Regions from separate parts of the Peribacillus sp. TH16 genome, predicted to be linked through region 2. Evidence: riboswitches for the same ligand, from Rfam matches in the RefSeq annotation. Region 2 holds a riboswitch; each other region holds the start of a gene.

Region 1 (3,278 bases), on a different contig from region 2:
CTTGAAACAAAATTCCCGGTGGATTGCAATAATTGAACGATGATCACGAGCGCCGCTACTGTGACGACCATCGTCATCGTATCGAACCTTTGATAACCGTAAGCTAAGGCTAAATCTCCTACCCCACCTGCACCGACAGCACCTGCCATGGCCGTAGATCCAACAAGGCCAATTGTCGCTGTTGTAAATGTAAGGATCAACGAACTAAGTCCCTCGGGAATCAAAAAGCGATAAATGATTTGCCATGTCGTCGCCCCCATCGCCTGAGCTGCCTCGATGATCCCTTTGTCCACTTCCAACAGGGAGTTCTCCACAAGCCGGGCAATATAAGGAGCCGCGTAAAAGATTAGCGGAACAATGGCCGCATTCGTTCCGATCGCACTGCCGACAATCATTCTGGTAAACGGAATAAGTGCTACAAGCAAGATGATGAAAGGAACCGACCGCAATATATTGATGACCGGGTTCAATACATTAAAGATCCATTTATTCTCCAGGATGTGACCCTTTCTTGTAATGACAAGTAAGATTCCTAGCGGAAGTCCAATCAGCCCGGAAAATATCAATGAGATGGCTACCATATAAAGTGTGTCACCGAAAGCTGTCGACAGCTGGTCTGCCGTTATTTCCATTCCCCAAAGCGTATTACCCATTTATCTGCACCTCCTGGACGAGAATCCCCTCATCTTTAATATATTGATAAGCCTTGTCCACCTCTTTTTTGTTCCCTGTCACTTCAATAATTAAATTTCCAAAAGGTGTTTCTTGAATTTCAGAAATATTAGCTGATAAAACACTTAAATGAACATCATATTTTTTCGAGATGGTTGAAAGTAAAGGATTGCCTGATGTAGTACCAATAAAGTTAATTTTCCAAATAATCGGAATATATGATCCGGTATTTTTCAGGAAACTTTGTGGGATCTCGTCGTGAATAACAGTTCGTACAAAGTTTTTTGCGATACCTGTTTGGGGCTTCGCAAAAACTTCGAAAACCGAACCTTGTTCAACCACGCGTCCGCCTTCCATGACCGCAACCTTATTGCAAATTTCCCTAATTACAGACATTTCATGAGTGATTAGCAAAATGGTAATATTGTATTCTTTATTAATTTTTTTTAAGAGCTGCAGTACAGCACTAGTTGTTTGTGGATCCAATGCTGACGTCGCTTCATCACACAAAAGAATCGATGGGTTGGTAGCCAACGCTCTAGCAATCCCTATTCGTTGCTTTTGACCGCCAGACAATTGTTCCGGATAACTCCTTGCTTTACTTGATAAGCCAACGAACTCTAACAACTCGCCTACCCGCTCTTTGATTTCTTTACTAGGGGTTCCCGATAAAACTAGCGGCATGGCAATATTATCAAAAACTGTCTTTGAGTTAAGTAAGTTAAAATGTTGAAAAATCATGCCAATTTTTTTCTTTTCTGCCCGTAATTCCTTCGGGTTCAATTTGGTTAAATCCTTCCCCCCAACAATAACCTGTCCATCTGAAGGGTGTTCGAGTAGATTGACTAACCGAATCAACGTACTTTTTCCGGCTCCACTATAACCGACAACACCAAAAATATCGCCTTTTTCAACTGTCAAATTAATTCCTTTCAAAGCTTCAACAGTCTGTTTCTTTGTTTTATATACCTTTTTAACATTTTGAAATTCAATCATTCTGTCTCCCCCCACGCTGTTTATTTGTACGAATTCATTATCCAGAGAAGAGCTTTGCAAAGTTTCATAATGATAGGGTTAAATTTTCGAAACTCACGAGTAATTGCTCACAATTCACGAGTAAATGTGTGAAACTCACGAGTAATTGCGCGAAACTCACGAGTTAATCTGTCAAACTCACGAGTAATTGCTTATAATTCACGATTAGTGCGCAAAACTTACGAATAATTACACCAATTCTCCAAATAACCATATACATTCTGAATAAACAAAAGAGGCCTCTTCCGTCATCAGACAGAAGAGGCCTCTTTTAGAAATAAAAAAGAGTAAACTCTTAATTTAATTATCTAAGAAAAGCTCCTTCTTATCTTTCAAACTTTCGTCCGTTGGAATTAGCACAGTATTTTTACAAAAGTAAAAACCCGCTGCCGAGGTATCATAGGGCCAAGTCCCTCCACATCTCTTGATAAGAAATAACGTATTTATTTAATTATGTTCCTCACTATATATTCAAATTTTACTAATGTCAACTCTATTTTGAATAATCTAAAATATTTTTACAGTATAATTTTTAATCGTTCATTTAACTATACCTTAAGACAGGTCAGATTTTGCCCTGCATACCATGTATACGGGTAACCTAGGCATAGACTCTATTACAAAAAAACGAAAACATTACGAAGTCAGTCAGGATCAGGACTTCCTTCCTCATAAGGAAAGCTCTGTATCTTGATGAAATAACGGCAAACCTTTGGCAAACTCACTATTCAGGTTGCTACTCACGGTCTGCCTTATCCATGCGGGGAGCTCCCTGCGCCCCCCACTCTTATAATCTTTTGATTGGGGTTTACGTTTATTTTTGAGTTTTTGACCATTTTTTGATAGCAAACTTTCGGTACGTTTAGTATCAAAAAAGAAAAAACAATAATAAATAGTACCATATATATGCGGTTATAAACTTTTTTGCATCTGTTTTAAATGTGTGAGGACCCTTTGCCCTCATATCTGTAATAATAAAAGTTATTTATTATTACAGCGAAGGAAGATTACACATGTGTTTTTTCATCTTTAGCACTATTATAAAAGCTCTTTCCTTAGAAGAGTTTATTTCTTTTAATTAAAAAACACTCGGTAGAGTTTGATTTCTATAGTATGTCTACTTATCAGCAAAAACAAATCGCTATTTAGAAGCTTCTAATTTTGTCGATATCTACTCAGAATTTGTAGATATTTCTCGGGAAATTGTTGAAATTTGAATTTGGTGATTCCGAATAGTTGGAACAAAGGAATCTCTACTTTTGATTTGCTTGCCTTAGGTTTAAATAGTTATTAACGCAAATTAACATCTTAATATCGTAAAGGAGACTAAAAAAAAGGTAATAAAACCTTTTTCTTATTGCAGTAATGTTTCGTAATGGGTTCTTTGTTGTTCAGTTTTAACTATGACATATCGTTTGTCAGTTAGATGTTCATTTCACGCGGAGCTGCGAGTTCATTGGTTAAAAATTAAGATCTCTTTTAATTGAATGGGAACATGGGTTAAATAAATTGTCATATATATCGGGTATCGTTATCTCTTTTAAAGCTTCTAATTTTGTCGATATCTACTC
Region 2 (3,278 bases):
TAAACCTACATCATTTAATTGTTGATGGGTCGTACTAGCAGGGTGGATAATTAAACTTTTAGCATCCCCTACGTTGGCTACATGCGACCATAACTCTACCGAATTGATAAGTTTTGCTCCAGCTTCGCGTCCACCTTGAATTCCAAAAGTCACAACAGATCCTGCTCCCTTAGGCAAATATTTATCCGCCAGCGCTTTATCAGGGTGACTTCCATTACTAGGGTGCGAAACCCAGTTCACAGCAGGATGATTTTCCAAATATTGAATAACAGACTTAGTATTCGAAAGATGCTCTTTCATTCTCACATGCAACGTTTCTAGCCCCAGCGTAAACTGGAACGCGCTTTGAGCACTTAACGTCGGCCCTAAATCACGAAGTAATTGCACACGAGCTTTTGTGATAAAGGCAGCAGGGCCGACTGCTTCAGAGTATACAATCCCATCGTAGCTTGGATCCGGTTCCGTAAAGCCAGGGTAGTTTGGTGAGTTCCAGTCGAATTTGCCCCCATCCACGATGATGCCTCCTAAGGTGGTTCCATTTCCCAAGAGCCATTTTGTAGCAGAGTGGATGACAATATCCGCTCCAAAATCAATTGGCCGGCAAAGGTATGGGGTAGCAAAGGTATTATCGATAATGAGTGGTATGCCCGCATTGTGAGCAATGTCCGCTACAGCCTCAATATCAAGAATCCTTAGACTTGGATTTCCAATTGTTTCCGCAAATATAGCCTTCGTTCTAGGCGTGATGGCTTTTTTGAAATTTTCAGGGTCATCAGGAGAGACGAACTTCACTTTTATCCCATATTTAGGAAGAGTATTTTCAAAAAGATTATACGTACCGCCATATAATGTAGAAGCGGACACTATTTCATCTCCTGCACCAGCAATATTTAGGATTGACAGTGTAATGGCAGCCATCCCACTTGCGGTTGCCAGTCCGCCGATACCACCTTCCAACAAGGCCATTCTTTCTTCGAAAACACTGACCGTAGGATTATGAAGTCGTGTATAAATATAGCCATTTTCCTTTAAGCCAAATAAATTTGCTGCATGGTCAGTATCTTTGAACAAGTATGCATTGCTTTGATAAATAGGCACTGCACGTGCACCCGTTTCATCTACTTGCAGACCCCCGTGAACACTCAATGTTTCGAAACGCAACTTTTTCTCTGCCATAAGATTTCTCCCCTTTTTCTATGGATTTAGTTGGATTTAAGAATCAGGCCTTCCTCTTTTAACAAGCAAAAAAACCACTTCATAAGAAGAGGCTTATATACTCTCCTCATCTTCCAGAGCCAATACTCTGTTGGAATTAGCACCGTATATAAATTTATACCGGTTGCCGGGCTTCGTCGGGCCAATCCCTCCGCCACTCTTGATAAGAACTATTAAATTTAGCAGTTACTTTCTTAATTCAAAATATAGCACTTTAGAATTATCCAGTCAATCAATTATTTGAATATTCTTATTTCAATTCCCCATCAACTATATCGTTTATTCACTACTTTTCTACAGCTAAAAAGCCAACCCATATTGGATTGGCTTTTTAGCTTATTTCCTTAAGCACTCCGTACAAATAAGGAACAGACTGAAAGGCATAAATTTTTTTCCGCAGCTGCCCTTCTTTAAATAGTAATAAACAAGGTACACTCTCAATTTCATATGATTCGGCGATTGTTTGGACATAGTTCATATTCATCTTTCCTGCCTTCAAGTCTGGAAAAAGCTCCAATGATATCGTAAGCATCCTAGAAGCCACCTGACAGGTCCCACACAAAGGTGTATATAAATATAAGCAAAAGGTTTCCCCTTCTTCAACAGCAAGCCTACAATCTTCTTCTTTCAATTCTTGCATCAATTAGTCGTTCACCCTTTGACTTAAAAATTTCATTTTCACATTCATATTGGCAGATAGGAGCACTGTAGCGATATGATGTTCGGGGGCACTTTCCACTTCTTTGTACATTTTATTGATATACAAGTGGCTTGCTTCTGGCATTTCCCTTCGGAATTGCTTCCGTAGCTTTTCTCCTGAATCATCTGCGTCAAAAAGGAGATAAACATCACGGTCCATCATTTCATCTACTAACTCATCCAGCTTAGTTAATGAAATGGTCCCATTTGTACATCTTATTTCCACATCTTCATTCAAAACGGAGGCAACTTTTCTTCTATCGGAACTGCCTTCTACAATGATAACTTTATCAAATTCGCCCCACTCCATGTCATCACTCCATCTCACGAATTGTGTGCATGCTGCCTTTTTATAAAGTGAAAAAGAGAGCAGGCCTATTTAGACCCTCTCTCCTTCATTTTAACCGTTTATCAGGCTATCATATTCTTCAGCGCTCATCAGGTTTTCAACGTCACTGATATTTGATGGTTCAATCACGATCATCCATGCTTTTTCAAAAGGAGATTCATTTACGAATTCAGGATTGTCATTCAACTCTTCATTTACTTCAACAACTTTACCACTGATAGGAGCATACAGCTCAGATACAGTTTTAACAGATTCAACACTGCCAAATGGCTCGTTCGATTTCAATTCAGCGCCAATCTCTGGAAGCTCAACAAAAACGATGTCCCCAAGTTCGGACTGAGCAAATGCTGTAATTCCGATGCGTACTGTTCCATCTTCTGTTTTGACCCATTCATGTTCCTTTGTGTAACGAAGTTCTTTTGGTGTTGTCATCATTAATTCCCTCCATAGTACATCTTATTTTATCTATTACATTATAAGGTAGATTTTTTTAAAAGTAAGGAATTAACCAAATATTTCGTATTATTTTAGTTCCAAGTCTGTTCGAATTGTTCTTCTTTGAAACCAACTGTCACTTTTGTGCCGTCCGTAACAATCGGCCTTTTAAGAAGCATACCATCAGTAGACAATATATCTAGCATTTCTGCTTCAGAAGCTTCTTTCAGTTTGTCCTTTAAACCCAGCTCCCGGTATTTTTGCCCACTAGTATTAAAAAACTTCTTCAGCTCTAATCCGCTGGTATTATATAGTTGTTCGATTTCTGTTCGAGAAGGCGGATTTTCTACTATATGAATCGCTTCATATTGCAGTTCATGACTATCCAGCCACTTCTTCGCATTACGGCATGTGCCGCATTTTGGGTACCAATATAATGTTAAGCCCATTGTTTCACCACCTATCAATAGAATACCCGTTTTTTCTGTGCAATACAACGAATTCTCCTTGTCTTTCCATCGTGAAAATTTCACACGTAATAAAGGGAATACCCGATTACGGGAATTCCCTTTATTACGTG
Region 3 (3,278 bases), 150 kb from region 2:
AGCTATTATTTCTGTTGTGTTCTGTCTCATAATTTTGTCGCCTATTTCAACAGTAGGGGTAGCCACTGTGATCATGCTTTCAGGTATTGGCTCTGGTGCGGCTAATCTAGGCATTGTTGCAGCAGGCGTTGGTCTGGCCATTGCAAGTTATAAAGCAAACTCCCTTGGAACGGCATTAGCACATGTATTAGGCTCACCAAAAATTCAAATGAGAAACTTCTTCATGAAACCGAAGATCGCTTTTCCGATGTTGATCACAGCTGCGATTCTTGGTGCTTTGGCCGGTCTGTTAAATATTCAAGGCACACCCTATAGTGCTGGGTTCGGTTTATCAGGTCTAGTTGGTCCATTAAATTATATGAAACTGGCTGAAGGTGGATGGGCCGTTGAGAATGTAGCAATCATGCTAAGTACTTTCTTTATTCTTCCGATTGTATTGAACCTAGGTCTTATCTATATATTCTCGAAAAAATTAAAACTGATTAAAGCAGAGGATTATAAATTGCATTTTGATTAATAACTCAAACTTCCTCATGAAATAGAGGATGCTGATATATAGACAATATAGAAAGAGCAACGCTTTATTTGAATGCGTTGCTCTTTCTATAATATTTCTTTATCCCCAAACTTCTTTCGCTACATCAACAATAAATTTCAACTTTTCCCATTGTTGTTCTTCCGTTAGCTTATTGCCATGATGGGTGGAAGCGAATCCGCATTGTGGACTTAAGCATAATTGTTCGAGTGGCACGAATTGTGAAGCTTCTTTAATACGAGCTATAACTGCTTCTTTGTCTTCGATTTCTCCATTTTTTGAAGTGACGACTCCTAGAACAACTCGTGCTCCGCCATTTGGAATGTATTCTAACGGTTTGAAATCTCCTGAACGGTTATCGTCATATTCCAGGAAGAATCCATTTACTTTTTCTTTTGCCAATAATGTTGGTGCGATACGTGCATAGCTTCCTTCAAACGCCCACGTTGATTGATAGTTCCCGCGACATAAGTGTGTCGTGACGACCAAATCCTCTGGTTTTCCCTCCAAAGCCCCATTAATTACGCGCAATGCTAAATCAATTAATTGTTCTCTAGAGTATTTTCCATCTTTGAACTGAAATTCTGGAGAGGAAAGTCTAGCAATATAAACATCATCCAATTGTAACACCAGCTTCATAAAAGGCCTTTAAAGCATATTGATACGCTTTAATGATGTCATTTGCATAGTCTTCGATATCAGGGTAGATGTCTTCATTATAAACACCCACAGCAAATAATTGATTGGGACTAGGAATGGTTTGTTTCGTAACAGCACGTCCGGCAACGATTTTGTTCAATTCAATAAAGTCATGAATGAAGGGATGTTCAGGATTGAATGAAACCTTCCCAGTATTGCACTTCTGGAATTAGCACAGTACATTAAAGTCTGTTGCTGAGGTATCAAAGGGCCAGTCCCTCCACCTCTCTTGATAAGAGTTGTCTATTAAATTAAGTATGACTATACAGATAGTTTTAATAAAGGTCAAGGGTGAAAGGTGTAAAATTTAGAATATACCGATTATTCACCAGGACCTTGCATGTTATGAAGGGGTAACTACATTCGTGAAGACAGCATATGCTATAACTGACGTTCCATATGGAATGAAGTTACCTGTAAGTTAAGTTGGAGGGGGAAAACCACGATGAATACGTTCAATCCATCTAATATTTCCGGGAATGGTTTACCGATAACGTTAACTGCGTCTATGCTAGAGCGAATTATAAAGATGAAATCAGGTGAGCAGGATGTTAAAGTCGAGATTACGCCAGTACATATAGTGCTTTTCGGAACGACGGAAGTGAAAAAAATGATGTTTAAGAAAAACGTGCCTTTCCGTATTACATTAAAACCGATTCACGTGGAAAAAAGAACGATTTCATTTGAATTAGTAGAAATGAAGCCTATTGATAGGAATTTTATTAACCAAAAGATATTTAACAGACCGCCATTTTTTGAATTTGAAAATAGAATGATCAAAATGAATTTTAATGCTTGGAACATCGTGAAAAGAATACCCGTGGGCACTATTAAATCGTATGAGTTGGTGGAAGGTGCATTAAAAATTAAACTTTCATTATGATGAATCGAAGAAAGGGTAAGCAATGAAGGAAATGTTTACATAGCATTCTTACCTGTACTATTTTAAAGGGGATACCAGGTATGTTAGTGTAAGGATATGGTAAAGGACGATTCTTCAATAAGAAATATTGTGTTTGATAAATCAAGTTCTTTAAAATATACTAAATAACTAAAAGTTTTGAGTTTTTCCGGTAGATAAGGGGGAAAATGAATGGACCAGAAAATTTTGCCTGCTTCGGCAAGCATGAAGGATTTCGAAAGATTTCTAGAAAGTTCCTATGAAATAGGTGTGTTTCTTGATTTGCATATATCACAATTGAAAAATGTAAGCTTAATGGCAAAGCAGCATAATAAGAAAATGATTTATCATGTCGATTTAATTCATGGTATTAAAAGTGATGAATACGCTACAGAATTTATTTGTCAGGAGTATTGCCCATATGGCCTGATTTCAACAAAATCCAGCGTGATTTTGAAAGCGAAGCAAAAGGGTGTTATTGCCATTCAACGAATCTTTTTAATTGACTCACATGCGTTAGAGAAAAGTTATAAGCTGGTACAGAAAACAAAGCCTGATTATATCGAAGTTTTGCCTGGCGCAATGCCTTGGATGATTAAAGAGGTAAAGGAACGCTTACAAACTCCTATCTTTGCTGGAGGGCTCATACGTTCTTCAGATGAAGTCCTGAATGCCCTTGAGGCAGGAGCTTCGTCAATCACGACTTCAAAAACTGAATTATGGGAGATGTTTTAATTTCAGATAGGAGTTGATGTGTGATAGAGGAAAAAAAATACAGAAAAAATCATTTGTTTTTATATAAATTAATTGACAGCGTTTTCACTACCTAGTATATTTACATTACAAGTTAATACATGTGACGGAGATTAGGAGATTCACACCAGACATACTCATTTTTTGAGGAAAGTTCTGCTGTGAATCTCCTTTTATTTGTTGGTAAGGCATCATTCTATAAGAGGAGGGGTTATGTATGACTCCATTTTGGGGAGAAGTAGTAGGCACGATGATTTTAATTTTATTTGGTGCAGGTATTGGGGCAGGATCTTCCTTAAAGGGATCTTATGCCAAAGATGCAGGCTGGATTGTCATCACGATTGCATGGGGACTGGCTGTTACAATGGGTGTCTTTGCAGTGGGTTCCAT

The links. A riboswitch is a leader RNA that binds a small molecule or an ion and turns the genes downstream of it on or off. The one in region 2 is predicted to bind S-adenosylmethionine.
Region 1: linked by a shared signal. The riboswitch ahead of JFV29_RS29775 (methionine ABC transporter ATP-binding protein) and the one ahead of JFV29_RS25835 (O-acetylhomoserine aminocarboxypropyltransferase/cysteine synthase family protein) in region 2 are both predicted to bind S-adenosylmethionine.
Region 3: linked by a shared signal. The riboswitch ahead of JFV29_RS25040 (5-methyltetrahydropteroyltriglutamate--homocysteine S-methyltransferase) and the one ahead of JFV29_RS25835 (O-acetylhomoserine aminocarboxypropyltransferase/cysteine synthase family protein) in region 2 are both predicted to bind S-adenosylmethionine.

What each region holds. Positions count from the first base shown of each region.
Region 1 is NZ_JAEKEM010000011.1:234,884-238,161, reverse strand. It holds gene JFV29_RS29780 (methionine ABC transporter permease) at 1-632, opposite strand, end outside; gene JFV29_RS29775 (methionine ABC transporter ATP-binding protein) at 646-1,668, opposite strand; SAM riboswitch class I at 2,030-2,141, opposite strand.
Region 2 is NZ_JAEKEM010000009.1:2,426,843-2,430,120, forward strand. It holds gene JFV29_RS25835 (O-acetylhomoserine aminocarboxypropyltransferase/cysteine synthase family protein) at 1-1,176, opposite strand, end outside; SAM riboswitch class I at 1,280-1,385, opposite strand; gene JFV29_RS25840 (thioredoxin family protein) at 1,547-1,855, opposite strand; gene JFV29_RS25845 (toprim domain-containing protein) at 1,859-2,224, opposite strand; gene gcvH (glycine cleavage system protein GcvH) at 2,315-2,695, opposite strand; gene JFV29_RS25855 (arsenate reductase family protein) at 2,791-3,147, opposite strand.
Region 3 is NZ_JAEKEM010000009.1:2,277,242-2,280,519, reverse strand. It holds gene JFV29_RS25045 (PTS transporter subunit IIC) at 1-517, shown strand, start outside; partial or broken gene JFV29_RS25040 (5-methyltetrahydropteroyltriglutamate--homocysteine S-methyltransferase) at 617-1,388, opposite strand; SAM riboswitch class I at 1,378-1,473, opposite strand; gene JFV29_RS25035 (hypothetical protein) at 1,680-2,117, shown strand; gene JFV29_RS25030 (glycerol-3-phosphate responsive antiterminator) at 2,328-2,870, shown strand; gene JFV29_RS25025 (MIP/aquaporin family protein) at 3,106-3,278, shown strand, end outside.